2 linked regions of the Microbaculum marinisediminis genome follow. The protein of the gene in region 2 binds, or shares a complex with, the protein of the main gene of each other region. Links are inferred from orthologs where the notes say so. Each region holds a gene or a part of one and is shown on either strand. Other genes may lie near its edges. The genes, in order: uvrB and MUB46_RS12270.

Region 1 (7,623 bases), on a different replicon or contig from region 2:
GTGATCCGGACGTCTGTCCCAGTCGGCCGGCGACCTCTTCGCCGGTCCGTTGCGAAGCCTTTATGGCGCGTCCGGATTTCATCCGTATTGCACCGCGTGTTTCCTTTGTTTCGCCGGTATCGTTAACGAAGGGTTTCCCGCTCGCCGCTCTCACAAGGTGCACGGATTCCTATGGGCTCATGGGCGGGAACGCTTACGAGCCCGCGCAGGCAAAAAAAGACCCGGCACGCGGCGTGCCGGGTCTTCGCTTTTCAGGTCTTGTTGCTGAACGTCAGCAGGAGGCGGCGTTCTGGGTGCAGGTCGCCATCATCAGAGCGCCGATGTTGCCGGGGCCCCAGCCGCCATAGTCGGCGTCCGGATACTCGACGTTCTGTCCGAAAAACGACGAGCCCTGATAGTTGACGTTCGTCGGGGTTTCGACGCCGTAGCTGGTCACGCCCACGACGACGTTCGGCGTGCTTGCGAAGCCCAGAGAGGCGTCGGTGGTATCGACGCTCGGCCGCGTGCCGAAATTGACGAGCCACGGGCCGCCGCTGGAGCCGCCGGTCTGGGCCGACCCGATCAGCGTGTTGATCAGGTTGCCGTCGTCGACGCGAACGCCGATCGAATCGGTGCGCTGCATCTGCAGGCCCTTGTCCAGGGCGACGGGGTAGCCGAGCTGCGTGATCTGCGCGGCGGAAGCACCACCGAGTTCCGCCGGCAACGTGGTGTAGGAGTAGCCGTTGGTGCCGAACCGATAGGTGCCGACCAGTTGTCCCGGGAACTTCTTGCGTACCTTCTTCTTGCCGCGGAAGGTCCGGTACCGCACCTTTTCCTTCCGGAGCGCGATCGTGGCGACGTCGTTGTTGCAGACGATGCCGTTGACGGTGCAGGTATCGCTGCCGTCGAAATAGGGCTCGGGCACGAAGATGTTGATGGCGCGGAAGCGGCCGTACGGTCGGCCCTTTTTGCCGCCGCTGACCATGGCTGGGTACCACACCACCGCATCGGCGAAACCGCCCGGTCCATCGCCGAATTCGCTGATGCAATGGGCGGCGGTCACCAGGACGCCCTTTCGCAGCAGCGACGCGGTGCAGACAAAGACCGAGCCGTCAAACTTCATGTAGAGCTTGCCGGTGGTGCTGTAGGGCCGGCTCGTGATCGGGACCATCTTCTTGTTGTTGGCGAAGCCCGGCCGGGTGACGGCGGCGCGAACGGTCGTATAGGGAATGCCTTCCGTTCCGTAGGCCATCGGCGCGACGTCTAAGGACTCGGCGCCTCCGTTCTGTCTGGAAACGGCTGGCGTGCCAGTGGGCGCGCCCGCCGGTTTGAGCGAGTCCAGGACGCTCTGGCCGACGACCGGCATGCGCGTCCTGAAAGGCCCCATCAGATCGGCCTCGCTGAATCCCTCGCGGGCATCCATGGACTCGAGCGGATGGGAGACGATGCCCGCCGACTGTGCCGACGCGGAGACCGCGCCGGCCAGACAGGCGGCGGCGACCATCGTGGATGCCAGCGAAGCCGGCCGGAGATATCTGATCATTTCAGCCCCTTTCGGGTGGATTGCATGCGCGCGCATGGGTGCAGGGGTCGGTTTTCAGCGACCGGACCGCCGAATACCGGGCTTTGGGGCATGTTTTGGTGGCAATGATTAACAGATCGTTTTTCGTGCCGTTTTGGCGTGAAAACGTGGAGATCTGATCGAAAACGCCGTTAATCGAGGTTAAAGCAGGCGGCTAAACATTGAGTCGACTGCAATTCAGCCGATTGGCAAAACCCCTTTCCCTTGGGGCAGTCGCGGCGAAACAATTGAAACGATCTCGAAATACGCGTGATATGCGCCTGCGAAATAGATGCGGCTGTTCGTGTTTCCGTAAAGGAGAGTAGCCGTGTCTGCGCGTGTGTCCGGCCGAACCGTCTACAAGGAGGCGGGACTGGCCCTTGTCCTGATCGCGACTGGTTGGTTCACGGTCGCAGGCGGTGCGCCGGCGGCGGGCGCGGCCACGGGTGATCCCGACGGGACACCGCATTCCAGCTTCTTCTACATGTCCTGCGAGGGGACGCCGTGCCAGCGGCAGATGTATCGCGTGCCGGATGGCCGGCGGCTCAAGGTATTCGCGCTGTCCTGCGCCGCCCAGGTGACGACGCCCGGGCACGTTTCGCATATCGGCGTGCGCCGTGAGATGATCGACGGTGGCGAAGTGGTCGTGGATCTCGCGTCCAATCGCGTGGGCGTACAGGGCAATACGCAGTATTTCGCCTTTCGCGCCGATACCGACACGGTCGTCGACGGTGGCGTTACGGTGAATGCCTTCGTCGACTCCACCGGCGATGTCGATGCCTTCTACTGCTTCCTGGCGGGGGATCTGATCGCCGCCCACTGAATGTGGATGTGGCGCGACCTTTCGGCCGCGCCACGCTTTGTTCTGTCTGGGCTTTGTTCCGTCTGGCAGGGGCGCGACGGTACGGCGCCGCCGCGCGTGATACGGATCAGCAGGCCCAGGAATGGGACCGGCAGGTATCGTACATGATCTTGCCGATATTGCCCGCGCCGTAGCCGCCATAATCCCTGCCGGAGAACTGCTTGTTCTGTCCGAAGTAGGACGCGCCCTGGCGGTTGATGTTCTTGTCGATCCAGCCATAGCTGGTGACGCCGACGACCGCCTGGGCCGATTTGCGACCGAAACTCGCCTCCGAGGTATCGATCGAGGCTTTCACGCCGAGATTGACCAGCCATGGGCCGCCGCTCGATCCGCCGGTCTGGGCGGAGCCGATCTGCGTGTTCTTCAGGTTGCCGTCCTTCAGGTACCAGCCGACCGCGTCGGTTCGCTGCATCTGGTAGCCGCCGTCGAAGGCCTGGGGATAGCCGAGTTGGGTGATGTGTACGACGGTCTTGGAGCCGAGGATCTTGGAGGGCGTGTAGGAGTAGCCGTTCCAGCCGTAAGCGTACCAGCCGACGATATCGCCGGCGTAGTCAGAGGAAGCGTTCGCGTTCAGGACGACCGTCGCCAGGTCGTTGTTGCAGACGACGCCGCGCTGGGAGCAGGTGTCCCGTCCCCTGTAATAGGGCGTCGGTACGCGCAGATCGCGGGCGGTGAACGACCCATACGGGCCGGTGTCAGAGTTGTAGTTGGCCGGAATGAACCGCACTTCGTCGGCCCAGCCGTTGGACTTCCTGCCGTACTCGAAGATGCAGTGGGCGGCGGTGATCAGCACGCTCGGCTTGACCAGCGATGCGGTGCACACGAACCAGCTGTCGCCCCAGCGTGCCCAGAGCTTGCCGGTGGGCCGGAACGGATAGCTGGTGACGGGGGTCATCGCCGCCGTCGTGGATGTGCCGAGGGACCGGACGGCAACGCGGACGGTGGTGTAGGGCACCCGCGCCTTGCCGAAGGCTTCCGCACCTTCGGTCGCCAATTCCTGGGACGCCATGCTCTCCGAGGACAACGACACGCCGGAGGCGCCCCGGATGCGCGGGCTCCTGACCTGTGCGTCGGGCACGAACGCCTCCATGCTCGCCAGCGGCATCTTGTTCTGCGGATTTGCGGGGAGCGCCACCTCTCCGGCGGAAGAAGAAGATTTCAACTCCCCCGAGGAGACGGTTCCGGCCGCCAGCGATGTGGTCGCGCCGACGCCGATCAAACACGTCGCCGCGACCACCGCGCGCGCGGTGGATTTAAAAGCGTGATTCATTCCAGCCCTCATTTGCGGAATAATTTCAAAGATTTAGAAGCCGAAAGGCCGTGCCGACAGGCCACGGGTGGCTCCGTAGCACGATAGCCATCGCGGATGGTTCCGACAAACGGTTTAGCGGGGCGCGTGATTGCGGCGCGGAGCGTACCGCGATGCTGTTGCGGTTGTGGTTAGCAGAACACTAACGGCCGCGACGGGGAGCGTCGCGGCCGCTCGTGATCGCGGAATGGCGGCGCGGATCAGCGGCAGAAATGATGGCGCCCGTCATAGCCGAGGAAATAGCCGGTGTTCGGGTTGAAGCTGCGATACTTCGCCGAGCAGTAGCGGTACCAGGCCGGGCTCCACGGCGCCGGCTTGGCATAGTAGACCGGGGAGGGATCGTAGTAAGGCCGCGGGGCGTAGTAGGGGCGCGGGGCGTAGTAAGGGCGCGGGGCGTAGTAGCGGGGCGTGCTCAGCGTCGAGCCGACGACCGCGCCGGCGGCGAAGCCGAACAGGCCTGCCGCGGCGGCGGCGCCGTGGTTGTGGCGATAGCCGCCGGCGTTGGCGGCGGCGGGCAGGGCGGCCGCCCCCAGCGCGAGGACGAGGCCGGCGGCGGCGGTGGTTTTCAGATACCGGTTCATGACATGTCTCCTGTCACATCCGAGATGTCGGATCTCGGGGCGGGGCGCCGGCCTTCCGCGTCGTGCGGCGGGCCTCGAAACGCATCCGTTCCGTTGCAGGAGGTTTGACAGGCCGCGCCTGAACCGCACCTGAACGCGCGAGCAGGGGTATCGTTCAGGAAAACACGGGGACGACCGCGATGGACCCGTCGGGCGGTGTCTAGTGGCCCTTCTTGCGGAACGTCCGGGTGCCCGGTTTCCCGCCGGACGAGCGGCCCTTTGCGCTCGTGCCAAGGGGAGCTGGCGCCTGTTTCGGCGTCCAACCCTCCGGCGTCAGCGGCTCGGGGAGGTCCTTCATGCCCATCTCGTCCAGCGTGTGCTTGCGCACGCGCTCTGACGGCGCGAGTGCTGATTCTTGCTTCCCTGTCAGGCCTTCGGCCTTCCCCGCCTCTTGTCGCGTCCCGGTCGCGCCTTCGCCGCTCTTCGCCGCTTGTCGCTTCCCGGTCGCGCCGGAGCCTGAGCTGGCGGCTCTCCGCGCCTCTTGTGCCTTCTTCGTCTTCTTGCCCTTTGGCGAGGCGTCGGCGTCGGGATAGGCCATCGGATCCTCCGCCGCGGCCAGTTCCGCCTGTTCCAGCCGCTTGATCTCGTCGCGCAGGCGGGCGGCCTCCTCGAATTCGAGGTCGGCGGCGGCCTCGCGCATCTTCTTCGACAGGTCCTCGATAACGGCGCGCAGGTTGTGGCCATAGGTGGCGCCGGCCTCGGCGAGGCCGGAATCGACGGTGACGTGGTCCTGCTCGTAGACCGAGCCGAGGATGTCGGCGATGTTCTTCTTCACCGATTCCGGCGTGATGCCGTTCTCGGTGTTCCACGCCACCTGCTTCTCGCGGCGGCGCGTGGTCTCGGCCATCGCCCGCTCCATCGAGCCGGTGATCCTGTCGGCGTAGAGGATCACCTTGCCGTCGACGTTGCGCGCGGCGCGGCCGATGGTCTGGACCAGCGAGGTCTCCGAGCGCAGGAAGCCTTCCTTGTCGGCGTCGAGGATCGCGACGAAGGCGCATTCGGGGATGTCGAGACCCTCGCGCAGCAGGTTGATGCCGATGAGCACGTCGAAGGTGCCGAGGCGCAGGTCGCGGATGATCTCGATGCGCTCCAGCGTGTCGATGTCGGAGTGCATGTAGCGCACGCGCACGCCCTGCTCGTGCAGATACTCGGTCAGGTCCTCCGCCATGCGCTTGGTGAGCACCGTCACCAGCGAACGGTAGCCTCTCGCGGCGACCTGCTTGACCTCGTCGAGCAGGTCGTCGACCTGCGAGGTCGCCGGACGCACCTCGACGGGCGGATCGACCAGGCCGGTCGGGCGGATGACCTGCTCGGCGAAGACGCCGCCGGTCTGGTTCATTTCCCAGCCGCCCGGCGTCGCCGAGACGCAGACGGTCTGCGGGCGCATGGCGTCCCATTCCTCGAACCGGAGCGGCCGGTTGTCCATGCAGGAGGGCAGGCGGAAGCCGTATTCGGCGAGCGTCGCCTTGCGCCGGAAGTCGCCGCGATACATGCCGCCGATCTGCGGGACGGTGACGTGGCTCTCGTCGACGAAGACCAGGGCGTCGTCGGGCAGGTACTCGAACAGGGTCGGGGGCGGTTCCCCCGGGGCGCGGCCGGTCAGATAGCGGGAATAGTTCTCGATGCCGGCGCAGGAGCCGGTCGCCTCCAGCATCTCCAGATCGAACACCGTGCGCTGTTCCAGGCGCTGCGCCTCGAGCAGGCGCCCCGCGCGATTCAGCTCGTCGAGACGGAGCTTCAGCTCCGCCTTGATGCCCTTGATCGCCTGCTGCAGCGTCGGCCGCGGCGTCACGTAGTGCGAGTTGGCGTAGAGCTTGATCGACTTGAAGGCGTCGGTCTTCTGGCCCGTCAGCGGGTCGAACTCGGTCAGTTCCTCGACCTCGTCGCCGAACAGGGAGATGCGCCAGGCCCGGTCCTCCAGATGCGCCGGCCAGACCTCGACCGTGTCGCCGCGGACGCGGAAGGCGCCGCGCTGGAAGCCATGATCGTTGCGGCGGTAGTGCAGGGCGACGAGATCGGCGAGGAGCTGGCGCTGGTCGATGCGCTCGCCGAGCTTCAGCATGAAGGTCATCGCCGTGTAGGTCTCGACCGAGCCGATACCGTAGATGCACGACACCGAGGCGATGATCACCACATCGTCGCGCTCCAGCAGGGCGCGCGTGGCGGCGTGGCGCATGCGGTCGATCTGTTCGTTGATCGACGATTCCTTCTCGATATAGGTGTCGGAGCGCGGAACGTAGGCCTCCGGCTGGTAGTAGTCGTAGTAGGAGACGAAATACTCGACCGCGTTGTCCGGGAAGAAGCTCCTGAACTCGCCGTAGAGCTGCGCCGCCAGGGTCTTGTTCGGCGCCAGGATCAGCGCCGGGCGCTGGGTGCGCTCGATCACGTGCGCCATGGTGAAGGTCTTGCCCGAACCGGTGACGCCGAGCAGCACCTGGGTGTCCTCGTGCGCCTTTACGCCCTCGACAAGCTCGGCGATCGCGGTCGGCTGGTCGCCGCGCGGCTCGTAGTCCGAGACGATCTTAAGGGCGACGCCGCCTTCCGACTTCTCCGGCCGTGGCGGGCGGTGCGGCACCCAGTCCGGCGCGTTGTCGGGCACGTAGAATGGCCGGCCGCGCTCCAGGAGCGCCGTCAGGTTGTCGCGCGCCTCGCGCGCGGCCATCGAGACTTCCAGGTCGTCCGTCACCGGCGCCTGCGACGCCGGCGCGATGCCGGAGCCCGGCTCCATCAGGTCGATGCCCTCGGTGCCCTCGATGCGCGGCGCACGGGCGGGGCGGGAGGCCTTGGAATTCGGAGTCCTGGGGGGCTTCTGTTGTTTCCCGGTCCGGCCTTCGGCCGTCCTCGCCTCTTGCTGCGTCCCGGTCAGGGCTTCGGCATGCCACGGTACTTGGGAGTCGAAGGACGCCTGCGGCGCTTCGTCGAAGCCCGCCCGGTCGGATGTCTTGCGCTTGGCCATGGCCGCAATATGGGCCGAGTCAGCCGCAAAGGCGAGGGGGGCGCGGGTGTCCGTGGGTAGTCTGCTGACAGCAGGGTGTCAGGTAGCCGCCCATATCGGTCCGCGTCGCCGGTCGGCGATGCGCTGCGTCAGGGGGAATGTAAAGGGGGAAAGAAAAAGGGACCGTCCGGGGGTACCGGACGGCCCAAGTCTAGGGAGGAAACGCCCAAGGAGGGCTGCAGCACCGGAATCCGATGCTGCGATGCAACATATAGGGTGGGGGGGAGCCGGCCACAAGCCCATTTAATCGCCATTTGGTGCCGGACGTTTCATCGGCTGTGGAAATTTCGACGGCAG
Region 2 (7,350 bases):
GAGTTCTGCGACCGGACGGTGCTGCTCAAGGGAACCGTGCTCGCCCACGGCCCGACCGAGCGGATATTCACGCAGGCCAATCTGGAGAAGACCTTCGGCGGCGTGCTGCGCCATTTCGTGCTGGGCGGCACGGATCTGCACGAGGATGCCGACGACCGGCGCCTGACCGTCCTGACCGACGACGAGCGGCCGCTGGTCTTCTACGGTGACGACGACGATGCCCGGACGTCGGACCGGACGGCGGGCCGGTCGTCAAACCGGGCAGGCAAACGCGGACCGGCACCATGATGGCGACGCTGCTGGAACCCTTTGCCTACGGCTACATGGTCAACGCCATGTGGGTCAGCGCGCTGGTCGGCGCGGTCTGCGCCTTCCTGTCGGCCTACCTGATGCTCAAGGGCTGGTCGCTGATCGGCGACGCCCTGTCCCATTCGATCGTGCCCGGCGTCGCCGGCGCCTACATGCTGGGCCTGCCGTTCTCGCTCGGCGCGTTCCTGTCGGGCGGCCTTGCCGCCGGCGCCATGCTGTTCCTCAACCAGCGTACCCGGCTGAAGGAGGACACCATCATCGGCCTGATCTTCACCTCCTTCTTCGGGCTCGGGCTGTTCATGGTGTCGCTGTCGCCGACCTCGGTGAACATCCAGACCATCGTGCTCGGCAACATCCTGGCGATCACGCCCGGGGATACGCTGCAGCTCGCCATCATCGGCTTCGTCTCGCTCGCGGTGCTGGCGGCGAAGTGGAAGGACCTCATGGTGACCTTCTTCGACGAGACCCATGCCCGCTCCGTCGGATTGCGGCCGACGCTGCTCAAGATCGTGTTCTTCACCCTGCTGTCGGCCTGCACGGTGGCGGCCCTGCAGACCGTGGGCGCCTTCCTGGTGATCGCTATGGTGGTGACGCCCGGCGCGACGGCCTATCTGCTCACCGACCGGTTTCCCCGGCTCATCCTGCTCAGCATCGCGATCGGGGCCGCGACCAGCTTCGTCGGCGCCTATGCGAGCTATTTCCTCGACGGGGCGACCGGCGGCATCATCATCTGCCTGCAGACGCTGATCTTCCTGACGGCCTTCTTCCTGGCGCCCAAGCACGGGATGCTGGCGGCGCGGCGGCGCGCGGCCGAGGCGCTGAAGGCGGGCCGGCTTGCGGAGCCGGCGCTGGAACGCGAAGCGGAGGCGGCGCAATGAGCCTGATCGAGACCCTCGTCCAGCCGTTCCAGTTCGCGTTCATGCGCGACGCGCTCTTGATCTCCGTCCTGGTCGCGGTGCCGACGGCGCTGCTGTCGTGCTTCCTGGTGCTGAAGGGCTGGTCGCTGATGGGCGACGCCATTGCCCATGCGATCCTGCCCGGCGTCGTGATCGCCTACATCCTGGCGATCCCGCTCGCCATCGGGGCCTTCGCGGCCGGCATGACCTGCGCGCTCCTGACCGGCTTCCTGAAGGAGAACAGCCGCATCAAGCAGGATACGGTGATGGGCGTGGTGTTCTCCGGCATGTTCGGGCTCGGCATCGTGCTCTACACCAAGGTCCAGTCGGATGTGCATCTCGACCACATCCTGTTCGGCGACATGCTGGGCGTCGGCCCGGCCGACCTGTTGGAATCCGGTGTCATCGCGCTGGTGGTAACGGCGATCATCGCGGTGAAGTGGCGCGACCTGCTGCTGCACGCCTTCGATCCGGCGCAGGCGCGCACCCTCGGCCTGCCGGTGCGCCTGCTGCACTACGGCCTGTTGTCGATCCTGTCGCTGACCATCGTCGGCGCCCTCAAGGCCGTCGGCATCATCCTGGCGATCGGCATGCTGATCGCGCCGGGCGCCATCGCGTTCCTGATCACCCGCAGCTTCGGGGCGATGCTGGTGGCGGCGGTGCTGATCGCCGCCGGCGCGTCGTTCACCGGCGTCTATCTCAGCTTCTTCATCGACAGCGCGCCGGCGCCGACCATCATCCTGCTGATGACGGGACTGTTCGTCGTCGCCCTGGTCGTGTCGTCGCGGCGGATCGCACGGGCGCAGCGGCTGGAGCACGCGGAGACGCCCCGGACGTCCTGATCGCGACGGTGTCCGGCTGATCTTCGATCAGAGGCAGTCGGGGCTACGGTCGAAACGTCTAGACTTCCTGGCGGCAGCCTGCGGTCGCTCATGGAGGAATCCGGCCTCGACCCGGCTTCGTCTCCCGACAGGCAAGAGGCCCTTCGCGAGGACGCCAGTACCCTCTATTTCGCGGCTAGCATCAACCGGGTCTGGGTGCTGGGGCTGATATTCGTCGGCGCCGCGATCCGGATCGCGATCGAGCTCGTGCGGGCCTGGCAATGGCTTGAGACGTTCGCGCCCGGCTAGGCCGGGCCGACCGCCTCAGTGCTTCTCGACGAAGCTGTCGAGCACCCGCTTCGGGCCCGAATGGTCGAACTTCACGGTCAGCTTGTTGCCGTCGACCGCGGTGATGCGGCCGTAGCCGAACTTCTGATGGAAGACGCGCTCGCCGACGGAATAGCCGGAGTCGGTGCCGGTCGAGCGGGCGAGCACCTCGCCCTCCAGCATCGGCGGTTCCTTCCACGGATTGCTGTTCGCCGTGCGCTCCCGGTTCTTCTGCGCCCGCTGCCAGCCAGGGGTGGAATAGGTCGAGGCGAAGGGCTCGCGCTCGTCGAAGCGGCTGTTGCCGTAGCCGCCCCCGTAGCCGCCGCCGCTCGTCCTCAGCGAGCCGGTGTCGACGACCTCGACATTCTTTTCCGGCAGTTCGTCGAGGAAGCGCGAGGCCGCCGTCGACTGCCACAGGCCGTGGATGCGGCGGTTGGTGGCGAAAAAGAGCGCGGCGCGGCGCTTGGCCCGCGTGATGCCGACATAGGCGAGGCGGCGCTCCTCCTCCAGCCCGGCGCGGCCGCTCTCGTCCAGCGAGCGCTGATGCGGGAACAGGCCTTCCTCCCAGCCGGGCAGGAAGACGGTGCCGAATTCCAGGCCCTTGGCTGCGTGGAGGGTCATCAGGCTGACCTTTTCCCCGTCGTCGCCGGACTCGGTGTCCATCACCAGCGAGATATGTTCGAGGAAGCCGAGCATGGACTCGAACTCCTCCATGGAGCGCAGCAGTTCCTTCAGGTTCTCCAGCCGGCCCGGCGCGTCGGCCGAGCGTTCGCGCTGCCACATCTCGGTATAGCCGGATTCCTCGAGGATGATCGCGGCGAGCTCCGCCTGGGGCAGGGCGTCGAGCTGGCCGCGCCAGCGCGCGAAGGATTCCATCAGGCTGCGCAGGCTGTTGCGCGCCTTGGCCTTCAATTCCTCGGATTCGGTCAGCTCCAGCGCCGCCTGCATCATCGGGATGCCGCGCGCCCGCGCCACGTCGTGGATGGTGCGCACGGTGGCGTCGCCGATGCCGCGCCGCGGCGTGTTGACGATGCGCTCGAAGGCGAGGTCGTCGGCCGGCTGCATGGTGGCGCGCAGATAGGCCACGGCGTCGCGGATCTCGGCGCGCTCGTAGAAGCGGGGGCCGCCGATGACGCGGTAGGGCAGGCCCAGCGTGATGAAGCGGTCCTCGAACTCGCGCATCTGGAACGACGCGCGCACCAGGATCGCCATGTCGTCGAGCGATTCCCCGTCGCGCTGCAGCCGCTCGATCTCGTCGCCGATCAGCCGGGCCTCCTCCTCGGAATCCCAGGCGCAGGTGACGGTCACCTTGTCGCCGGCGTCGCCCTTGGTGTGCAGGGTCTTGCCGAGCCGGCCCTCGTTGTGGGCGATCAGGTGCGAGGCGGCCTCGAGGATGTTCGACGTCGAGCGGTAGTTCTGCTCCAGCCGGATCACCACGGCGCCGGGGAAATCCTTCTCGAAGCGCAGGATGTTGTCCACCTCGGCGCCGCGCCAGCCGTAGATCGACTGGTCGTCGTCGCCGACGCAGCACAGGTTCGGCTCGTCCTTCTGGGCGAGCAGGCGCAGCCACAGGTACTGGGCGACGTTGGTGTCCTGGTACTCGTCGACCAGCATGTAGCGGAAGCGGTCCTGATAGCTCGTCAGGATGTCCGGGTTCTCGCGGAACAGTCGTATGACCTCCAGGAGAAGGTCGCCGAAATCCACCGCGTTGAGGGTCTTCAGCCGCGCCTGATAGGCCTTGTAGAGCTCGTCGCCCATGCCGGCGAAGGCGTAGGCGTCGCCCGACGGCACCTTGTCGGGGGTGAGCGCGCGGTTCTTCCAGCGGTCGATGGAGGCGGCGAGCTGGCGCGCCGGCCAGCGCTTCTCGTCGAGGTCGGCGGCCTGGATCACCTGCTTCAGAAGGCGGATCTGGTCGTCTGTGTCGAGGATGGTGAAGTCGCGCTTGAGGTCGACGGCCTCGGCGTGGCTGCGCAGGATCTTCACGCAGATCGAATGGAAGGTGCCAAGCCAGGGCATGCCCTCGACGGATTCGCCGATCAGCTTGCCGATGCGCTCCTTCATCTCGCGCGCCGCCTTGTTGGTGAAGGTCACCGCCAGGATCTGGCCGGGGCGGGCAAGGCCCTGCGTGAGGATGTGGGCGATCCGCGTGGTCAGCACCCGCGTCTTGCCGGTGCCCGCGCCGGCGAGCACCAGCACGGGACCTCCCAGCGTTTCGATCGCGCGCGATTGCTCCGGGTTCAGCCCCTGGAGATACGCGGGGCCCGCGGCCGCGCGCGCCCGCGCGGCAATGCCGCCGGGGCGGGGAGATGTCGCCGGTGGGGGCGTGTCATGCATGGGGTCTATGTGGCGTTCGGCCATCGGATGGATATGGCGTGTTCCTGATTCGGGCTCAAGAGACTGTAGCGCGAAATGGCGGCGGGGAGGGGAATTGGCGGGTTTGTTCCCCTACTCCCCCATTCGCGCATCAGCCGTTCGATCAGCGCGACCGCCTGGTCCCGACACGGGACCCGGTCCTTCACCCGCCCCGGCGGCCTAGCGCTTCGGCCAGTCCCACGCCGGCGGATCGGGACAGTCGGTGACCGTTTCGCCGAGTTCCTTTCGCAGCTCGTAGGCGACGGTGTCGCGCTCCCCCGACAGCGCCTCGACGAGGCCCGAGGCATGGGAGACCACGATCACCTGGGAGCGCTCCGCCGCCGTCGCGATCAGCCGGGCGAGTGCCGGCAGCAGGTTCGGATGCAGGCTCGTTTCCGGCTCGTTCAGGACGATCAGCGGCGCGGGGCGCGGCGTCATGAGCGCGACGGCGAGCAGCAGGTAGCGCAGGGTCCCGTCGGACAGCTCGGCGGTCGACAGCGGCCGCAACAGGCCGTGCTGATGCATCAGGAGTTCGAACAGGCCGTTGCCGACCGACACTTCAATGGAGGAACCGGGAAAGGCGTCGGCGATTGCCTCGTCGAGCGCCACGGGATTGCCGATCTCGCGGATGGTCTGGAACGCGGCCGCGAGGTCGGCGCCGTCGCCGGCGAGCGTCAGGGTGCGCGTGCCGATCTGCGGGCGGCGCGCCGGCGCGTCACGGTCGGTGCGCAGGTGGTCGTAGAAGCGCCAGCCGCGCATCCGCTCGCGTAGCTCCAGAAGCTCCGGCGCGCTCGTCGGGTCGGCGGCGTGCGTCATCATGGAATCGAAGCTCGGCAGCGTCGACAGGACGGTGTCGCGCGTCCCCGTCTCGCTGAGCACCTGCACGGCCGGTCCGCGCCGCGAGGCGATCTCGTTGGCGCGGCGCAGGCACTCGCCCGCCCACAGCGCCTCGGCCTTGATCTCGGGATCCTGGTTGAAGGCCGAGGTCGCGTCTGCGGGCGGCAGGCCGAGATCGATCGCGTAGCCGTAGTCGTCGCTGGCGAAGCCGAGCTTCAGCGCGACCCGGCCCTTGCGCAGCGTACCCTGGACGGGCTGGTGTCCGGCCTTCATGGCTCGCGAGAAGGCTTCCGGCCCCGCCCAGAGCGTCGACTCCAGCCCGCCCTCGCGGGCCAGCGCGCCGATCACCCGCCCTTGCGCCACATCGGCGAGCAGGCGGACGGCACGGTAGAGGCTCGACTTGCCGCTGCCGTTGGCGCCGGTGACGAGCGTCAGCCGCTCGAGCGGCATCACCAGCTCGCGGATGGAGCGGTAGCCGGAAATGGCCAGCGTGGTGATCATCGGCGCACTAGAGACGGATTCGCGCCCCACGTCGCCGGTATGGCGGTGTGCCCGCCGGCGGGCCCCCGGGGCCGTCCACGGCTCCACCGATCACGCGCAGTCGCACATCAGCCGTTCGATCAGCGCGACCGCCTGGTCCTGGCTCAGGCCCTGTTCCTTCACCAGTGCGCGCCATGTCTCGAAGCTGAGCGCCATGACGAGGCCGGCGCGCAGCGCCGTCTCGTCGTCGCGCGGCAGCCAGGCGTCCAGAATGATGTCGGCAGCCGCCGCCCACAGGGCGTGGTAGGGTCGCACGACTGGATGGTCGCGCGCGTCGGCCAGGACGTGGCCCATCATCTGCTGCGTCTCGGCGTGATAGGCGTAGGCCTCGCCCAGCCCGTGGCGCAGCCGTTCCAGCGGATCGTCGATCCGCCGCCAGGTCTGCGGGTCGGGGAAGGGGTGGCGCTCGAAATAGAGGCCCGAGCAGGCGCGCGACAGCGTCGGCTCGTCGGGAAAATGGCGATAGACCGTGACCTTGCCGACGCCGGCCTGCTTGGCGACGTCGGCCATGCTGGTCGCCGCAGGGCCCTTGGTCTGATGCAGCGCGATCGTCGCCTCGACGATCCTGCGCCGCGTCTCGGCCTGGCTTTCGGCGCGCTTCCGCATCCGGTAGGGGCGTTTGTTCATGACGTTCGGAGTATAGCAGATCCGGGCTATGTCGTGCGGTCAGCCGATGATGTCGATCAAAGCGTGGCGGGCGTCACGGGGCGCCCGCGCGCCGGCGCATCCACTCGGCGAGCGCTTCGTGATCGCGCTGCGGGCAGGCGCTGTGGCGGTCGAGAAACGCGGCGAGCTCGGCCTGCCGCGCGCGGGCGGTTTCGCCGCCGGTGCCCGCGAAATAGGCCCCGGCGAGCTTGTTCGCCTCGTGGCAGCGTCCGCAATAGGCATCGAAGATCGCCGCCCCGGCCGCGTCGTCGCCGGCAGACATCGGCGGAACGTCGGGACAGGCCTCGGGTTGCGTCTCCTGCGCGTGCGCCGGCCCTGCCACCAGGGCCGTCATCAGGGCCAGGCCCATGAGAGCCGAAAGGATCACCGACATCCGCATCCGAAAAGCCCGCTTCTGCGCGTCCGACAGGGATGGCGACAGATTACCGGGTCTCGATCGGCGCTGCCAACGGTCACGCTGTCACAGGCCGATCACATCGGTCCGTCTGCCGAAACGGCAGGCATGGCTACGGATGCGCCGTGACCCGGGCCGACAGCGTGTTGCTCTTATAGAGCCGTCCGGCGGTCTGGTACTCCACATAGCCAGCGATCGTGTAGGCCTT

What was found.
Region 1: the proteins of MUB46_RS12270 (region 2) and uvrB are in contact, whole or in part, in a crystal structure (PDB 7EGT), measured with the Thermus thermophilus proteins. The link is inferred for Microbaculum marinisediminis from one-to-one orthologs. Residues at the interface, in WP_096412145.1 of Thermus thermophilus: His654, Arg656, Phe657, Gln666, Asp668, Glu669, Lys680, Arg681, Leu682, Ser683, Lys685, Tyr686, Ala687; in WP_096411307.1 of Thermus thermophilus: Glu23, Leu25, Arg26, Asp27, Gly28, Glu29, Arg30, Phe31, Arg55, Glu326, Asp327, Phe328, Glu379, Ser382, Gln383, His398, Gly400, Arg401.

The regions. Positions count from the first base shown.
Region 1 is NZ_JALIDZ010000016.1:8,364-15,986, forward strand. Bases 4,292-7,623 are described here. They hold uvrB (excinuclease ABC subunit UvrB), read right to left. Parts: upstream 7,288-7,623; coding sequence 4,492-7,287; downstream 4,292-4,491. Other genes in these bases: MUB46_RS23615 (BA14K family protein), read right to left, coding at 4,292-4,292. Also shown: MUB46_RS23595 (trypsin-like serine peptidase), read right to left, coding at 272-1,522; MUB46_RS23600 (hypothetical protein), read left to right, coding at 1,869-2,363; MUB46_RS23605 (trypsin-like serine peptidase), read right to left, coding at 2,470-3,480; MUB46_RS23610 (hypothetical protein), read left to right, coding at 3,491-3,667; more of MUB46_RS23615, read right to left, coding at 3,912-4,291. UniProt on the Escherichia coli protein: The UvrABC repair system catalyzes the recognition and processing of DNA lesions. A damage recognition complex composed of 2 UvrA and 2 UvrB subunits scans DNA for abnormalities.
Region 2 is NZ_JALIDZ010000005.1:154,673-162,022, forward strand. What follows is about bases 2,020-5,078. They hold MUB46_RS12270 (ATP-dependent helicase), read right to left. Parts: upstream 4,688-5,078; coding sequence 2,351-4,687; downstream 2,020-2,350. Other genes in these bases: MUB46_RS12260 (metal ABC transporter permease), read left to right, coding at 2,020-2,047; MUB46_RS12265 (hypothetical protein), read left to right, coding at 2,138-2,335; MUB46_RS12275 (AAA family ATPase), read right to left, coding at 4,886-5,078. Outside these bases: MUB46_RS12250 (manganese/iron ABC transporter ATP-binding protein), read left to right, coding at 1-288; MUB46_RS12255 (metal ABC transporter permease), read left to right, coding at 285-1,187; more of MUB46_RS12260, read left to right, coding at 1,184-2,019; more of MUB46_RS12275, read right to left, coding at 5,079-6,043; MUB46_RS12280 (TetR/AcrR family transcriptional regulator), read right to left, coding at 6,134-6,709; MUB46_RS12285 (hypothetical protein), read right to left, coding at 6,783-7,121; MUB46_RS12290 (hypothetical protein), read right to left, coding at 7,255-7,350. UniProt on the Escherichia coli protein: A helicase with DNA-dependent ATPase activity. Unwinds DNA duplexes with 3'-5' polarity. Translocates on single-stranded DNA with 3'-5' polarity. Initiates unwinding more efficiently from a nicked substrate than double-stranded DNA.